4 regions of the Nitratireductor sp. PBL-C9 genome follow, and region 1 is predicted to be linked to each of the others. Evidence: riboswitches for the same ligand, from Rfam matches in the RefSeq annotation. Region 1 holds a riboswitch; each other region holds the start of a gene.

The links. Region 1 has a riboswitch for thiamine pyrophosphate ahead of ACRTG1_RS01045 (YkoF family thiamine/hydroxymethylpyrimidine-binding protein). Riboswitches for the same ligand answer to the same signal wherever they lie in the genome.
Region 2: it holds a riboswitch for thiamine pyrophosphate, as region 1 does, so the genes downstream of both, thiC (phosphomethylpyrimidine synthase ThiC) here and ACRTG1_RS01045 (YkoF family thiamine/hydroxymethylpyrimidine-binding protein) in region 1, are expected to answer to the same signal.
Region 3: it holds a riboswitch for thiamine pyrophosphate, as region 1 does, so the genes downstream of both, thiB (thiamine ABC transporter substrate binding subunit) here and ACRTG1_RS01045 (YkoF family thiamine/hydroxymethylpyrimidine-binding protein) in region 1, are expected to answer to the same signal.
Region 4: it holds a riboswitch for thiamine pyrophosphate, as region 1 does, so the genes downstream of both, thiC (phosphomethylpyrimidine synthase ThiC) here and ACRTG1_RS01045 (YkoF family thiamine/hydroxymethylpyrimidine-binding protein) in region 1, are expected to answer to the same signal.

The regions. Positions count from the first base shown of each region.
Region 1 covers NZ_JBPAXW010000001.1:212,269-216,232, forward strand. Annotated here, with positions in the region: gene ACRTG1_RS01035 (ABC transporter ATP-binding protein) at 1-475, opposite strand, end outside; gene ACRTG1_RS01040 (ABC transporter permease) at 472-1,260, opposite strand; gene ACRTG1_RS01045 (YkoF family thiamine/hydroxymethylpyrimidine-binding protein) at 1,265-1,873, opposite strand; TPP riboswitch at 1,867-1,979, opposite strand; gene ACRTG1_RS01050 (DeoR/GlpR family DNA-binding transcription regulator) at 2,096-2,857, opposite strand; gene ACRTG1_RS01055 (phosphotransferase) at 3,020-3,931, shown strand; gene ACRTG1_RS01060 (GcvT family protein) at 3,928-3,964, shown strand, end outside.
Region 2 covers NZ_JBPAXW010000001.1:53,128-57,091, forward strand. Annotated here, with positions in the region: gene ACRTG1_RS00265 (tripartite tricarboxylate transporter permease) at 1-63, shown strand, start outside; gene argE (acetylornithine deacetylase) at 56-1,246, shown strand; TPP riboswitch at 1,356-1,480, shown strand; gene thiC (phosphomethylpyrimidine synthase ThiC) at 1,594-3,411, shown strand; gene thiO (glycine oxidase ThiO) at 3,415-3,964, shown strand, end outside.
Region 3 covers NZ_JBPAXW010000009.1:80,141-84,104, forward strand. Annotated here, with positions in the region: gene thiP (thiamine/thiamine pyrophosphate ABC transporter permease) at 1-921, opposite strand, end outside; gene thiB (thiamine ABC transporter substrate binding subunit) at 960-1,964, opposite strand; TPP riboswitch at 2,002-2,163, opposite strand; gene ACRTG1_RS18505 (thiamine diphosphokinase) at 2,257-2,904, shown strand; gene ACRTG1_RS18510 (ABC-F family ATP-binding cassette domain-containing protein) at 2,908-3,964, shown strand, end outside.
Region 4 covers NZ_JBPAXW010000001.1:766,766-770,729, reverse strand. Annotated here, with positions in the region: gene thiC (phosphomethylpyrimidine synthase ThiC) at 1-1,558, opposite strand, end outside; TPP riboswitch at 1,672-1,796, opposite strand; gene argE (acetylornithine deacetylase) at 1,906-3,096, opposite strand; gene ACRTG1_RS03590 (tripartite tricarboxylate transporter permease) at 3,089-3,964, opposite strand, start outside.

The sequences.
Region 1 (3,964 bases):
CGAAGGGTTCATCGAGAAGCTGGATCGGGCGGGCCTGAATGACCGTGCGCAGAAGGGCTGCGCGCTGACGCATGCCGCCCGAGAGTTCCGCCGGATAGCGCTGCTCAAAGCCTTCCAGCCCGAATTCGGCGAATAGCGGCAGCGCGCGGGCGCGCGCCTCGGCGCGGGGCACACCCTGCACTTCCAGCCCCAGAATGACGTTGTCGATGATGCGTCGCCAGGGCATCAGCGCGTCGCGCTGCGGCATGAAGGCGAAGGTCTGGCCATCGCGCTTCAGCGGCGCGCCATCGCGCAGGATCTCGCCGCGATCCGGCGCAAGCGCGCCGGTGAGCAGGCGAAACAGGGTGGACTTGCCTGCTCCCGAAGGGCCGAGAATGGAGACGAACTCCCCCTGCCCCACATGCAGCGACACATCGTCGAGCACGGCGGTTTCGCCAAGCGTCACGCCCACATTGCGCATTTCGAGGGCGCTCATCGTGTTTGCCCCGCTTCACGCCAGCGCAGCAGCGCGCGTTGCAGAAGCGCCGAGACGCCGAAGAGCACCAGCGTCAGCGTGGAGCTGACCACGACCGCTGCCAGCATGAGATCCGGGCGAAAGCTGTTCTTGGCGTTGAGAATGACAATGCCGAGCCCGGCGCGCGCGCCGACATATTCGGAGAAGATCGCGGCGACCACGGCATAGGTGATCGAAATCCGCAGGCCGGCGAAGAAATAGGGCATGGCCGAGGGAAAGCGCGCCGCCCGGAACACTTTCCACCGCGACGCGCCCATGGAGCGCATCAGCGTTTCGATTTCGGGATCGGTGGATTCGTAGCCATCGACCAGCGCCACCAGCATGGGAAAGAAGGTGACGAGCGCCACGAGCAGGATTTTCGGTGTGAGACCGAAACCGAACCACAGGACGGCCAGCGGCGCGATGGCCACCAGCGGCAGGGTCTGGCTGACGACAAAGATCGGGAACAGCGCCCGCCGCAGCTTCGGCAGGAAATCGAGCGCCACCGAGAGGGCAAAGGCGATGCTGACGGAGAAGGCAAAGCCGGTCAGCGTCGCGCTCAGCGTCGGTAGCGTGTTCTCCCACAGGAGGGCGCGGTTGACGCCCATCTGTTCGATGACGCGCGAAGGCGCAGGCAGAACCAGCGGCGAAATGCCCGACAGCCGCACATAGATTTCCCAAAGGAGGATTGCACCGGCAACGCTTGCCAGGGCAGGCAAGCCGCGCACCAGCCGTCCGCCCGCAGGACGGGGCCGACCCTGAGACATGGGGTCAGGCCGTGGAGGGGCTGTTGGCGGAAACGGTGAGATCGACCGTCACATGGCCTTCGGGCGGACCGAACCGGCAGAAGGCCTGTTCGAGCGTTGCGAAAACCGGGCCTGCATCGCCGGTGAGACGGCTGCAGAAATTCTTGGAGCGGTCAAAGACGCCGCTCGACTTCAGGAAGTCGATGCAGCCCATGATCTCCGCCATGTGATCGCCGGCGCCCATCACGTAAAGCGAGAACTGCGCGCGGGCGATTTCCGACGTGGTCTTGGCATTGGCCACCGCTTCAAGCGCTGCCTTCTGCCGTTCGGCGAGTGGCTCTGACGGATTGGCGAGTGCAGAGGTGCTGCAGATCGGATCGTCGGGCTCGCCGGGGCAGCCGCGCGAGAGCGTGGCGCGCAGCACCACGTGATGGCGGGTGGATGCGGCGGCGACATAGAAATCGCGCAGCGCCGGAAACAGCACTTCGGGCGGGCCGACGACGAGCGTGGAGATATCGTCGGTCTCGATCCGCAACCGGTCCCGGTAAGGATCGAACGCGGAGAGCGACGACATGATGACGTCGACGAAATTGTCGGTCATCGGATAAAGGGAAAGCTGCGCACCTGCGAACATGATTGTCCTCCTTGCTCCGCTGGCATTACCCAGATCAGCTTCTAGGGCCCGAGGATTTGCACCCTCATCTCAGCCGCGGCGATACGCGGCACCCCTGTGGATGCGCGGAACGAACCAAATCCCGAGACGGAAAGCAAGTTGATTGTGCAGGAACTGTTTCGTCGGAGAACAAATGTACAGCTTTCCCACAGGCGTGGTGCGCCGGCGGCCCGAACGCCCCCGTCAGGCGGGGCAGGTAACCGTCACATCGGCCAGACGGAGCGCTTCGGACAGGTCTTCCGGCGGCATGCTGTCGACGATCAGCGAATCGACTTCGGCAAAGGAGCAGACGCGCACCAGCCCCTTCCGGCCGAACTTGGAAGCATCGGTCACGACAACCCGGCGGCGACCACGCGCCAGAACCGCGTTGCCGAACTGCGCCTCCTCCAGATCGTAATCCATGATGCCGGTCATCGCGTTCACCGCGCCGGCGGAAATGATGGCGTGATCGACGCTGAAACGGCTGACGAACTCGATGGCGGAAAAGCCGAGCGCGGAGCCACTGTCGCTGCGCAGCTCCCCGCCGGCCATGTAGACCTTGTTGCCATTGACGGTCGCCAGCGTGCGGGCGATGTCGGATGAGTTGGTAACGACGGTCAACTGCCGGTGGTCCAGCAGCGCGCGCGCCAGAAGGCTGGTAGTGGTGCCCGTGTCGAGCATCACCGACTCGCCATCGCGGATCGTCGAGGCGGCCAGTGCGGCAATGGTCTCCTTGGCCTGCCGGTTCTCCCGCATGCGCCGCTCGAACGGCGCTTCGCTGACCACGGACGGCAAGGCGATGGCGCCATGCATGCGCACGATGGCGCCACGCCCGGCAAGCGCCTTCACATCGCGGCGGACGGTTTCCACCGACACCTCCAGATGCTGCGCCAGATCATTGACGCCCATTGTGCCCTGCTCTGTCAGAAGATCCAGAATCCGACCATGGCGGGGGGAATAGTTCATCTGCGTTGCCCTTACCGGTTGTGCCCGTTTATGCCCTATCATGACTGATTTGAAATTCAAGAAGATGCAAATCGGTCAAACTTCAACATTTTTCTGTTGACTTCACACAGATGCCCATCAATTCTTCCTCAAAATCGACAGCCAAAGGCTGCGGGAGGAGACATGACGGCAGCACGGGAAATCACCGCCCCGGGCTCTGATCGGATTGCGGCACTGCCCCTATGGCAGGGGGCAATCACGATAGAGCCGCTTGTCGGCGGCATCAGCAATGAAAGCTGGCTCGTTACCGACGATGCCGGCGGCCATGTGGTCCGTTTCGGCAAGGACTATCCCTTTCATCACGTTATCCGCGACCGCGAATTGATGACCGCGCGCGCCGCCGAGTTAGCGTCTCTTGCACCAGCCGTCGAGCATGCGGCGCCCGGCGTGATGGTTTGCAGACATCTCAATGCCAGAACATACGGCGAAGCCGATGTGCGTGCCAACATTGAACGCGTCGCGAGGATCGTTCGCGATTTTCATCAGGACATGCCGCACCATGTTTCGGGGCCGGGCTTCATGTTCTGGCCGTTTCACGTCATCCGCGACTATGCGCGCACCCTGAAGGAAGGCGGGAGCCGGATGACGGAGCAGCTGCCGGCCTATCTCGCGCTGGCCGATGAGCTGGAAGCCGTACAGACGCCGCTTCCAATCGTGTTCGGTCACAACGACCTCCTGCCAGCCAACCTTCTGGATGACGGCAAGCGGCTGTGGCTGATCGATTTCGAATATGCCGGCTTCTCGACGGCGATGTTCGATCTGGCGGGGCTCTCCTCCAACGCCAGCTTTTCGGACGAAGAGTCCGAAGCGCTGCTCGGCTATTATTTCGACCGCACGCCCGATTGGGACCTGCGGCGTTCGCTGGCCTCCATGCAGTGCGCTTCGCTGTTGCGCGAGGCGATGTGGAGCATGACCTCCGAGCTTTATCTCGACGCGCCGGGCACCGACTACGTTGCCTACACGCATGAGAACCTCTCGCGGCTTGAGGCCGCATTGGACACTTTCTACACCCAATACGGACGCGCATCACGATGACCCAGACCCTGCCTTCGCATGCCCAGATCGTCG
Region 2 (3,964 bases), 160 kb from region 1:
GGCCTGACGATCCGCCGGGAGTGGCAAAAATACCGAGAGAACCGTGCTGCACAGAATGCCTGAGGCCGAAAAGTCCACCATGTCACTGCTTGAGAATGCCAAGAGCCACCTGAAGGATCTGGTCGCCTTCGATACGACGAGCCGCTACTCGAACCGGCCGCTCATCGACCACATGGCGGCGTTCCTGCGGGAATACGGCATCGAGCCGGTCATACTGCTGGACGAGACGGGCGAGAAGGCAAACCTGATCGCCCGCATCGGCCCTGCAGACGTTCCCGGCGTCGTGCTGTCCGGCCACACCGATGTGGTGCCGGCGCTGGAAAAGGGCTGGACTTCCGGTCCGTTCGACCTGACCGAGCGCGACGGAAAGCTCTATGGCCGCGGAAGCTGCGACATGAAGGGCTTCGCCGCCTGTGTCATGGCGATGGTGCCGCAGCTGGCAGCCGCGAAGCTGGAAAGGCCCGTCTGGCTCTGCTTCTCCCATGACGAGGAAGTGGGCTGCCTCGGTGCGCCGGCCATCGCCGAATGGCTGGCCGCGCTCGACGTTCCGCCCATGCTGGCGATCATCGGCGAGCCGACCGACATGACGCTGGTGACCGGTCAGAAGGGCAAGATCGCCATGCGCTGCCATGTGCATGGCACGTCCGGCCACTCCTCCTTCGCGCCTGATCACGTCAACGCCATCGACTATGCGGCGCGCATCGTTTCGATGATCGCCGAACGCGGCGAGCAGATCGGCGAGGAAGGCCCCTTCGACCGCGATTTCACGGTGCCGCATTCGACCATGCTGGCGACCATGATTTCCGGCGGCGTCGCCACCAATGTGACGCCGGATCTGTGCAGCTTCAACTTCGAGATTCGCAGCCTGCCGACCCATGATGCGCGGGCCGAACTGGAATCTCTGAAAAAGCGCGCAAACGAAGAAATTTTGCCGAAAATGCAGGCGAAATGCGCCGAAACCGGCATCGAATGGGAAGAAATTTTCGCCTATCCGGCGATGGGCGACAGCACGTCGACCGACGGCTTCGCCTTCTTCCGCGACATCATGCCGGAGTGGTCGGGCAAGGTGTCCTACGGTTCGGAAGGCGGTGTGTTCGAGACCATCGGCGGCATCCCTTCGGTGATTGTCGGCCCCGGCTCGATTCGCCAGGCGCACAAGCCCGACGAATTCGTTGCAATCGAACAGCTGGACCTTTGCCTCGATTTTCTCGGCAAGGTCGCCTGGAAGGTCACCGAACCGGCCTGACCGAAGCATTCCGGCCCGGCCGCTCATCGCGGCCGGGCCTCCCCTGACGCGGAGTTCTGCACAACCGCGTCAGCCTGCTTGACAAGCAGCACCGCCTTCGCCCACCCTAAAGCCTCACCTGGGGGGTCCCGCCAAGGGGCTGAGATTCTGCTGGCATGGTTTTCCATGCAGCGCAGTGACCCGATGAACCTGATCCAGTTCATACTGGCGTAGGGATGGTGCACGCTTGGCGGGTCACAGGCTTATCGCGGCCGAAAACCGTTTCCGTACAGGAACGTCACAGCTCTTCCTCCTCTCGGCACGAACTGGGTCTCCATTGCTGAACGAGCAGAGGAGGCTCTGAACCCATGGACGCATTTGCCCCGACCGTAACCACCGGCCCGTTGCCGGCGTCGCGCAAGGTCTACAAACCCGGAACGCTTCACCCCGAGATTCGCGTGCCCATGCGCGAAATCGCGGTGCACCCGAGCGCCGGCGAACCGCCGGTGACCGTCTACGATTCCTCCGGCCCATACTCTGATCCCGACATGCTGATCGAGATCGACAGGGGCCTGCCGCGCATCCGCGAAGCCTGGGTAAAGGCGCGCGGCGACGTGGAAGCCTATGAGGGACGCCACGTCAAACCGGAAGACAATGGTTTTGCCACCGGCGACCGGCTGACGCCGGAATTTCCCATTCGCCATCAGCCGCTGAAAGCGAAGGACGGCACGGCCGTCACGCAGCTCGCCTATGCGCGCGCCGGCATCATCACGCCGGAGATGGAATTCATCGCCATCCGCGAAAACCTCGGACGCGCGCAGGCCAAGGCCGCGCTTGCCCGCGACGGCGAGAGTTTTGGTGCATCGATCCCCGATTTCGTGACGCCGGAATTCGTGCGTGACGAGGTGGCGCGCGGCCGGGCCGTGATCCCCTGCAACATCAACCACCCGGAAGCCGAGCCGATGATCATCGGCCGCAACTTCCTTGTGAAGATCAACGCCAATATCGGCAATTCCGCCGTCACCTCCTCCATGGCAGAGGAAGTGGAAAAGATGGTGTGGGCGACGCGCTGGGGCGGCGATACGGTGATGGACCTGTCGACCGGCCGCAACATTCACAACATCCGCGAATGGATCATCCGCAATTCGCCCGTGCCGATCGGCACCGTGCCGATCTATCAGGCGCTGGAAAAGGTGAACGGCATTGCCGAAGACCTGAACTGGGAGGTGTTCCGCGACACGCTGATCGAACAGGCTGAACAGGGCGTCGACTATTTCACCATCCATGCGGGTGTGCGCCTGCACTACATTCCGCTGACGGTCGACCGTGTCACGGGCATCGTTTCGCGCGGCGGCTCGATCATGGCCAAGTGGTGCCTGCACCATCACAAGGAGAGCTTTCTCTACCAGAACTTTGCGGAAATCTGCGACATCTGCCGCGCCTATGACGTGTCGTTCTCGCTGGGCGACGGCCTGCGGCCCGGCTCCATCGCCGACGCCAATGACGCAGCCCAGTTTGCCGAGCTGGAAACGCTGGGCGAACTGACGAAGATCGCCTGGGAGAAGGACTGCCAGGTCATCATCGAAGGCCCCGGTCATGTGCCCATGCACAAGATCAAGGAAAACATGGACAAGCAGCTCGAGGTCTGTGGCGAGGCCCCGTTCTATACGCTTGGGCCGCTCACCACGGACATTGCGCCGGGCTATGACCACATCACGAGCGGCATCGGCGCGGCGATGATCGGCTGGTATGGCACGGCCATGCTCTGCTACGTCACGCCGAAAGAGCATCTGGGCCTGCCTGACCGCGATGACGTGAAGACAGGCGTCATCACCTACAAGATCGCGGCGCATGCGGCGGACCTCGCCAAGGGGCATCCGGCGGCGAAGATCCGCGATGATGCGCTTTCGCGGGCGCGCTTCGAGTTCCGCTGGGAGGATCAGTTCAACCTCTCGCTGGACCCGGAAACGGCGCGTAATTTCCATGATCAGACCCTGCCGAAGGAAGCGCACAAGGTGGCGCATTTCTGCTCCATGTGCGGCCCGAAATTCTGCTCCATGCGCATTTCCCACGACATCCGCGCCGAGGCGCAGAAGGAGGGGATGGCGAAGATGGCGGAGAAGTTCCGCGAGGGCGGCGATCTCTACATGCCGCTCGACCAGGTGGCGGCGGAGAACGGGGACTGACCCATGCATGTCCTCATTCGCGGGGCCGGCATTGCCGGCCTCACGCTGGCCCATGAGCTTGTCCGGGCGGGCGCGCAGGTGACTGTCTGCGACGTTCGCACCGGATCGGCGGGCAGCGCCTCATGGCTTGCCGGCGGGATGCTTGCGCCCTGGTGCGAGCGTGAAAGCGCGGAACAGCCGGTTCTGACACTGGGACGCCTTGCGGCGGACTGGTGGGACACGGCGCTGCCCGGCCATGTGTTGCGCAATGGAACGCTGGTGGTCGCGCCTGCGCGCGATGCAGCAGAACTCAACCGCTTCGCCACCCGCACGGGCGGCCATGATTGGCTGGATGGCGACGGCGTGGCGGCACTGGAGCCCGATCTCGCCGGACGGTTTCGGCGTGGGCTTTTCTTCCGGGACGAAGCGCATCTCGACCCGCGCCGGGCGATGACGGCGCTGATCGCCGGGTTGAAAGCGGCAGGTGTACGCTTCGCTTACGGTAATGATACGCCGGTTGAGGCGGACAGGATTGCCGATTGCACCGGCATGGCGGCCGCTGACGACGGGTTGC
Region 3 (3,964 bases), on a different contig from region 1:
GGCGATCACGGTCGCGGCCATCGGTCCGGCGACGAAGAGCAGCCCCGCGACGATGATGACGGTGTTGAGAACCGTCTCCAATGGCGTGTGCCAGACAATGCGGCGCGGTGCGACGGGCAGGTTGGCATCGCCGCTGAGCGACGCGCCGAGCCGGCTTAACGCCAGAACAACGCCGCCGGCCAGCACCAGCTGCACCAGCGTCAGCACCAGCGCGCGGGCCGGATCGAAGTCGAACCGCAGCGCCTGATAGATCGCCACTTCCAGCGTTGTCGCGCGGGGTCCGCCGCCAAGCAGCAGGACGATGGTAAACGAGGTCACGCACAGCATGAAGACGAGGCCGGCAATGCCGGGAAGGGCCGCGCGCATGGCCGGCCATTCGAGAAACCGGAACGAGGCGCGCGCGCCCATGCCGAGCTGGGCCGCAAGACGCCACTGGTCGGCGGGCACGCTTTCCAGCGCGTTCAGGAACAGGCGCGTGGCCAGCGGCAGATTGAAGAAGACATGGGCGACCAGAATGCCCGAAAGCCCGTAAATGCCGGGCCAGTGCTCATTGAAGAGCACGGACAGGAAAGGCGCGAAAATCCCCGCTCTTCCCAGAAGCGCCAGAATGCCGAGCGCCGCCACAATGGCGGGGAGCGCAAGCGGCACGGCAAACAGGCGCAGAATGAAGGCGCGCCCCACAAATGCGGGATGGCGCGCCAGCGCGCGCGCCAGAAGGATCGCCGGCACGACTGATAAAAGCGTCGATAACAGCGCCTGCCAGAGCGTGAAGCGGGCGATCCGCAGCAGATAGGCGTCGAAAGCTGCAAACGCGCCCGTACCCTGTTGCAGGGCCTCCACGGCAAGGCCCGCAAAGGCCCCGCCGATCAGCAGGCCGACAGCGGCCAGCGCAAGCCGTCCCGCTGCGATACGCCTGTCCATCAGGGGGCGTCTTTCCATGTCGGGCGCGCGCGAAACGGTCAGCGGCTCATCACCGAAAGCCACTCATCGACCCAGGCCTTGCGGTTTTCCGCCACCTCTTTCGATGAGAATTCGAGCGTCTCGCCCGGCTTCACCAGAGTGTCGAACACCGGGTTGAGCGGCTCCGATGTCTCGCCGGCCGGGAACATCCAGTTGGTTTCGGGAATCGCGTCCTGAAAGCCGGGACCGGTCATGAAGGCGAGGAATTTCTGCGCCAGCGGGTTTTCCGCGCCCTTCACGGTCTGTGCGGCCACTTCCACCTGAAGATAATGCCCTTCTTCAAAGCCCGCCGCCTTGTAGCGCTCGGAATCTTCGGCAATCTGGTGATAGGCGGGCGAGGTGGTGTAGGACAGCACCATCGGCGCTTCGCCGCTGGTGAACAGGCCATAGGCCTCGCTCCAGCCCGGCGTCACCGTCAGCACCTTGTCCTGCAGTTTGCCCCAGGCGTCCGCTGTGTCGTCGCCATAGACGGCCTTCATCCAGAGCAGCAGTCCGAGGCCCGGCGTGGAGGTGCGCGGGTCCTGAATGGCGATCTTCAGATTGCTGTCGCTCTCCACCAGCTCCTTCAGGCTTGCCGGCGGGGTCTCGATGGCCTCGGTGTCATAGACAAAGGCGAAATAGCCGTAGTCGAACGGAACGAACGTGTCGTCCTCGAAGCCGCCCGGCACGTTCACCCTGCCCATGTCGACGCCATGCGGCGCAAACAGGCCGGTCTCGCGGGCCTCGTGCACGAGGTTGTTGTCGAGACCGAGCACGATGTCGGCCTTGGTCGATTTGCCTTCGAGCTTCACGCGGTTCAGAAGCGCCACGCCATCGGCCACGGAAACGAAATCCACGTCGCAGCCGCATTCCGCTTCGAACGCCTTCTCCACCGCCGGGCCGGGGCCCCAGTCGGAGGTGAAGCTCTCATAGGTGTAGACGGTGAGCTTGTCTTCGGCCGCCGCATGGCCGGCCATGGCCAGCGTGCCAAGCGCTATGGTGGAAAGCAGGGTGGTCGCGCGCATCTGCGCCTCCTCTCGTTTGGTTGGGGAATGAGGCGCTGTGCGAAAAGCGTCTAATCCCTCCGCCGGTGCAAACCGGATCAGGTTCAGCGGGTTGGCCGGGTTCCACTGATGCGGCTTTCCTTTGTTCAGGGAAAAGCTGCATCCGTTTCAACCACTGGGCCTCTCAGCCGGCAATCCGCCGGCACCCCGTTAGAGCGACCGGGAAAATAGGGCGCGGCAGGGGCCGGCGCAAGAGGCGGAATGGCGCGAACGCCGTTGGCGCTTGCCCGCCGGCATGATATGGGCCTCGACCATGAGCCTGTTTACCCTTCTCCTGGGCGGAGATCTCACACGCACGCCGGCACTCGATGCCGAAATCGCCGACAGCCGCATCATCGCGGCTGATTCAGGCATGCGCCACGCAGCGCTTCTGGGCGTTATGCCGGAGCTGTGGGTCGGCGATTTCGATTCCGAGCCGGACGGCATGGCCGAGGCCTATGCCCGGGTGCCGCGCCGCGCCTTTTCCGCCGACAAGGACAAGACGGACGGGGAACTCGCCATCGCCGCAGCGCTGGAAGCGGGCGCGACGAGCCTCGTTCTCGTGGGTGCTTTCGGCGGCGCGCGGCCCGACCACATGTTCCTGCATCTCGCGCAGGCGCTTCAGCTTTCAGAACAGGGCATTAAGACGCGGCTGACAAGCGGCGTGCAGGAAGGCGTGCCGCTGCTGCCCGGCAAACGCCATCGCTTCGACTATCCGCAGAAAACGCTGTTTTCGATCCTCGGCTTTTCGGCCCTTTCCGGCCTCACCGTGGAAGGGGCCAAATGGCCGCTCGATGCGGTCGAGGTTCCTTTCGGCTCGTCGCTGACCCTTTCCAATGTGGTCGATGGCGAACTCGCGGTTACCCTCAAAGAGGGCAGGGCGCTTCTGGTCGCCCATCTTTCCAACGACGGAGAACACTGATCCATGGCGCCGCCTCTCTTAAAGCTTGATGGCATTCGCCTGACCTTCGGCGGCACGCCGCTGCTCGATGGCGCATCGCTGATGGTCGGCCCCGGCGAGCGGCTGGCGCTGGTCGGGCGCAACGGCTCCGGCAAGTCGACACTTCTGAAGATCGCCGCCGGCCTCGTGGAGCCGCAGGATGGCGAGGTGTTCCGCCAGCCGACGGCGACCGTGCGCTATCTGCCCCAGTCGCCCGACTGGCAGGGTTTTTCGACCGTGCGCGCCTATGTGGAGGCCGGTCTCGGCCCGGCGGACGACATCAACCGCGTGGCGCTGGTCATCGACCGGCTGGGCCTGTCCGGCGATGAAGACCCGGCAACGCTGTCGGGCGGCGAGGCGCGCCGTGCCGCGCTCGCCCGGGTGCTTGCGCCCGAGCCTGATCTGCTGTTGCTGGACGAGCCGACCAACCATCTCGACCTCGCCACCATCGAATGGCTGGAAGAAGAGCTGCAGCGCACGTCTTCAGCCCTTGTCACCATCTCGCATGACCGTCGTTTTCTCGAACGCGTGAGCCGCGCAACCGTCTGGCTCGACCGTGGCGTGACGCGCAGGCTCGACAAGGGCTTTGCCCATTTCGAGGACTGGCGCGATCAGGTGCTCGAAGAGGAAGAGCGCGACCAGCACAAGCTTGCCCGCAAGATCGAGCGCGAGGAGCACTGGCTGCGCTATGGCGTCACCGCGCGCCGCAAGCGCAATGTGCGCCGTCTGGGCGAGCTGCATGCGCTGCGCGAAAAGCACCGCAGCCATCGCGGTGCGGAAGGCGTGGCCACCATGACGGCCAGCGACGCCGCCGAATCCGGCAAGCTGGTCATCGAGGCAAAGGGCCTCGCCAAGTCCTATGACGGGCTTCAGGTGGTGAAGGATTTCTCCACGCGCATCCTGCGCGGCGACCGTGTTGGCCTTGTCGGCCCCAATGGAGCCGGCAAGACGACGCTGATCAATCTTCTGACCGGCAAGCTCGAGCCGGACGAAGGCTCGCTGCGGCTGGGCGCAAATCTGGAAATCGCAATTCTGGACCAGA
Region 4 (3,964 bases), 550 kb from region 1:
ACTCGAAGCGCGCCCGCGAAAGCGCATCATCGCGGATCTTCGCCGCCGGATGCCCCTTGGCGAGGTCCGCCGCATGCGCCGCGATCTTGTAGGTGATGACGCCTGTCTTCACGTCATCGCGGTCAGGCAGGCCCAGATGCTCTTTCGGCGTGACGTAGCAGAGCATGGCCGTGCCATACCAGCCGATCATCGCCGCGCCGATGCCGCTCGTGATGTGGTCATAGCCCGGCGCAATGTCCGTGGTGAGCGGCCCAAGCGTATAGAACGGGGCCTCGCCACAGACCTCGAGCTGCTTGTCCATGTTTTCCTTGATCTTGTGCATGGGCACATGACCGGGGCCTTCGATGATGACCTGGCAGTCCTTCTCCCAGGCGATCTTCGTCAGTTCGCCCAGCGTTTCCAGCTCGGCAAACTGGGCTGCGTCATTGGCGTCGGCGATGGAGCCGGGCCGCAGGCCGTCGCCCAGCGAGAACGACACGTCATAGGCGCGGCAGATGTCGCAGATTTCCGCAAAGTTCTGGTAGAGAAAGCTCTCCTTGTGATGGTGCAGGCACCACTTGGCCATGATCGAGCCGCCGCGCGAAACGATGCCCGTGACACGGTCGACCGTCAGCGGAATGTAGTGCAGGCGCACACCCGCATGGATGGTGAAATAGTCGACGCCCTGTTCAGCCTGTTCGATCAGCGTGTCGCGGAACACCTCCCAGTTCAGGTCTTCGGCAATGCCGTTCACCTTTTCCAGCGCCTGATAGATCGGCACGGTGCCGATCGGCACGGGCGAATTGCGGATGATCCATTCGCGGATGTTGTGAATGTTGCGGCCGGTCGACAGGTCCATCACCGTATCGCCGCCCCAGCGCGTCGCCCACACCATCTTTTCCACTTCCTCTGCCATGGAGGAGGTGACGGCGGAATTGCCGATATTGGCGTTGATCTTCACAAGGAAGTTGCGGCCGATGATCATCGGCTCGGCTTCCGGGTGGTTGATGTTGCAGGGGATCACGGCCCGGCCGCGCGCCACCTCGTCACGCACGAATTCCGGCGTCACGAAATCGGGGATCGATGCACCAAAACTCTCGCCGTCGCGGGCAAGCGCGGCCTTGGCCTGCGCGCGTCCGAGGTTTTCGCGGATGGCGATGAATTCCATCTCCGGCGTGATGATGCCGGCGCGCGCATAGGCGAGCTGCGTGACGGCCGTGCCGTCCTTCGCTTTCAGCGGCTGATGGCGAATGGGAAATTCCGGCGTCAGCCGGTCGCCGGTGGCAAAACCATTGTCTTCCGGTTTGACGTGGCGTCCCTCATAGGCTTCCACGTCGCCGCGCGCCTTTACCCAGGCTTCGCGGATGCGCGGCAGGCCCCTGTCGATCTCGATCAGCATGTCGGGATCAGAGTATGGGCCGGAGGAATCGTAGACGGTCACCGGCGGTTCGCCGGCGCTCGGGTGCACCGCGATTTCGCGCATGGGCACGCGAATCTCGGGGTGAAGCGTTCCGGGTTTGTAGACCTTGCGCGACGCCGGCAACGGGCCGGTGGTTACGGTCGGGGCAAATGCGTCCATGGGTTCAGAGCCTCCTCTGCTCGTTCAGCAATGGAGACCCAGTTCGTGCCGAGAGGAGGAAGAGCTGTGACGTTCCTGTACGGAAACGGTTTTCGGCCGCGATAAGCCTGTGACCCGCCAAGCGTGCACCATCCCTACGCCAGTATGAACTGGATCAGGTTCATCGGGTCACTGCGCTGCATGGAAAACCATGCCAGCAGAATCTCAGCCCCTTGGCGGGACCCCCCAGGTGAGGCTTTAGGGTGGGCGAAGGCGGTGCTGCTTGTCAAGCAGGCTGACGCGGTTGTGCAGAACTCCGCGTCAGGGGAGGCCCGGCCGCGATGAGCGGCCGGGCCGGAATGCTTAGGTCAGGCCGGTTCGGTGACCTTCCAGGCGACCTTGCCGAGAAAATCGAGGCAAAGGTCCAGCTGTTCGATTGCAACGAATTCGTCGGGCTTGTGCGCCTGGCGAATCGAGCCGGGGCCGACAATCACCGAAGGGATGCCGCCGATGGTCTCGAACACACCGCCTTCCGAACCGTAGGACACCTTGCCCGACCACTCCGGCATGATGTCGCGGAAGAAGGCGAAGCCGTCGGTCGACGTGCTGTCGCCCATCGCCGGATAGGCGAAAATTTCTTCCCATTCGATGCCGGTTTCGGCGCATTTCGCCTGCATTTTCGGCAAAATTTCTTCGTTTGCGCGCTTTTTCAGAGATTCCAGTTCGGCCCGCGCATCATGGGTCGGCAGGCTGCGAATCTCGAAGTTGAAGCTGCACAGATCCGGCGTCACATTGGTGGCGACGCCGCCGGAAATCATGGTCGCCAGCATGGTCGAATGCGGCACCGTGAAATCGCGGTCGAAGGGGCCTTCCTCGCCGATCTGCTCGCCGCGTTCGGCGATCATCGAAACGATGCGCGCCGCATAGTCGATGGCGTTGACGTGATCAGGCGCGAAGGAGGAGTGGCCGGACGTGCCATGCACATGGCAGCGCATGGCGATCTTGCCCTTCTGACCGGTCACCAGCGTCATGTCGGTCGGCTCGCCGATGATCGCCAGCATGGGCGGAACGTCGAGCGCGGCCAGCCATTCGGCGATGGCCGGCGCACCGAGGCAGCCCACTTCCTCGTCATGGGAGAAGCAGAGCCAGACGGGCCTTTCCAGCTTCGCGGCTGCCAGCTGCGGCACCATCGCCATGACACAGGCGGCGAAGCCCTTCATGTCGCAGCTTCCGCGGCCATAGAGCTTTCCGTCGCGCTCGGTCAGGTCGAACGGACCGGAAGTCCAGCCCTTTTCCAGCGCCGGCACCACATCGGTGTGGCCGGACAGCACGACGCCGGGAACGTCTGCAGGGCCGATGCGGGCGATCAGGTTTGCCTTCTCGCCCGTCTCGTCCAGCAGTATGACCGGCTCGATGCCGTATTCCCGCAGGAACGCCGCCATGTGGTCGATGAGCGGCCGGTTCGAGTAGCGGCTCGTCGTATCGAAGGCGACCAGATCCTTCAGGTGGCTCTTGGCATTCTCAAGCAGTGACATGGTGGACTTTTCGGCCTCAGGCATTCTGTGCAGCACGGTTCTCTCGGTATTTTTGCCACTCCCGGCGGATCGTCAGGCCGACGAAGAACACGATCAGACCTGCGAAAATCCAGGAAATGGCGGACTGGAAGAAGACGGACGGGTCACCGCGCGAAATGGCCAGCGCGCGGCGCAGATTGTCCTCGAACATCGGCCCCAGAATGAAGGCGATCAGGAACGGCGCCGGGGGGATGTTCAAAAGCAGCATGATGAAGCCGACAACGCCCATGATGAGCAGGACGGTGACGTCGAACATGTTGCTGGAAATCGAATAGATGCCATAGACGCACAGCATCAGGACCACAGGCGTCAGAAGCACCTGCGGGATCGACGCGATGTGCGAGAAGAAGCGCACCGTCAGCTTGCCCGCGCCGAACAGCAGGACCGAGGAGAACATCATGCCGATGAACAGCATGTAGACCTCGTTCAGATTGTTCTGGAACAGAAGCGGGCCGGGCGTGAGGCCCTGGATCATGAACGCGCCGAGCATGACGCCGGTGATCACGTCTCCGGGAACGCCGAGCGCCAGAAGCGGGATCATGGTCGCGCCGCAGCAGCCATTGTTGGCCGATTCAGAAGCCGCGATGCCCTCCAGCTCGCCCTTGCCGAAATTCTCGCTGTTGGGGGAGGAGCGACGCGCCTCACCATAGGAGAAGAAGGCGGCGGCCGACGGCCCGATGCCCGGAATGGCGCCCATGATCACACCGATGAAGCTGCCGCGGATGATGGATTTCACCGAGCCGCGGAATTCCGCCAGCGTCAGCCGGTTGTCGCCAAGTTTCATGGCCTGGCCATGGTTTTCCTCGCGGAAAACGATGAGACGCAGAAGCTCGGGCAGGGCGAACAGACCGAT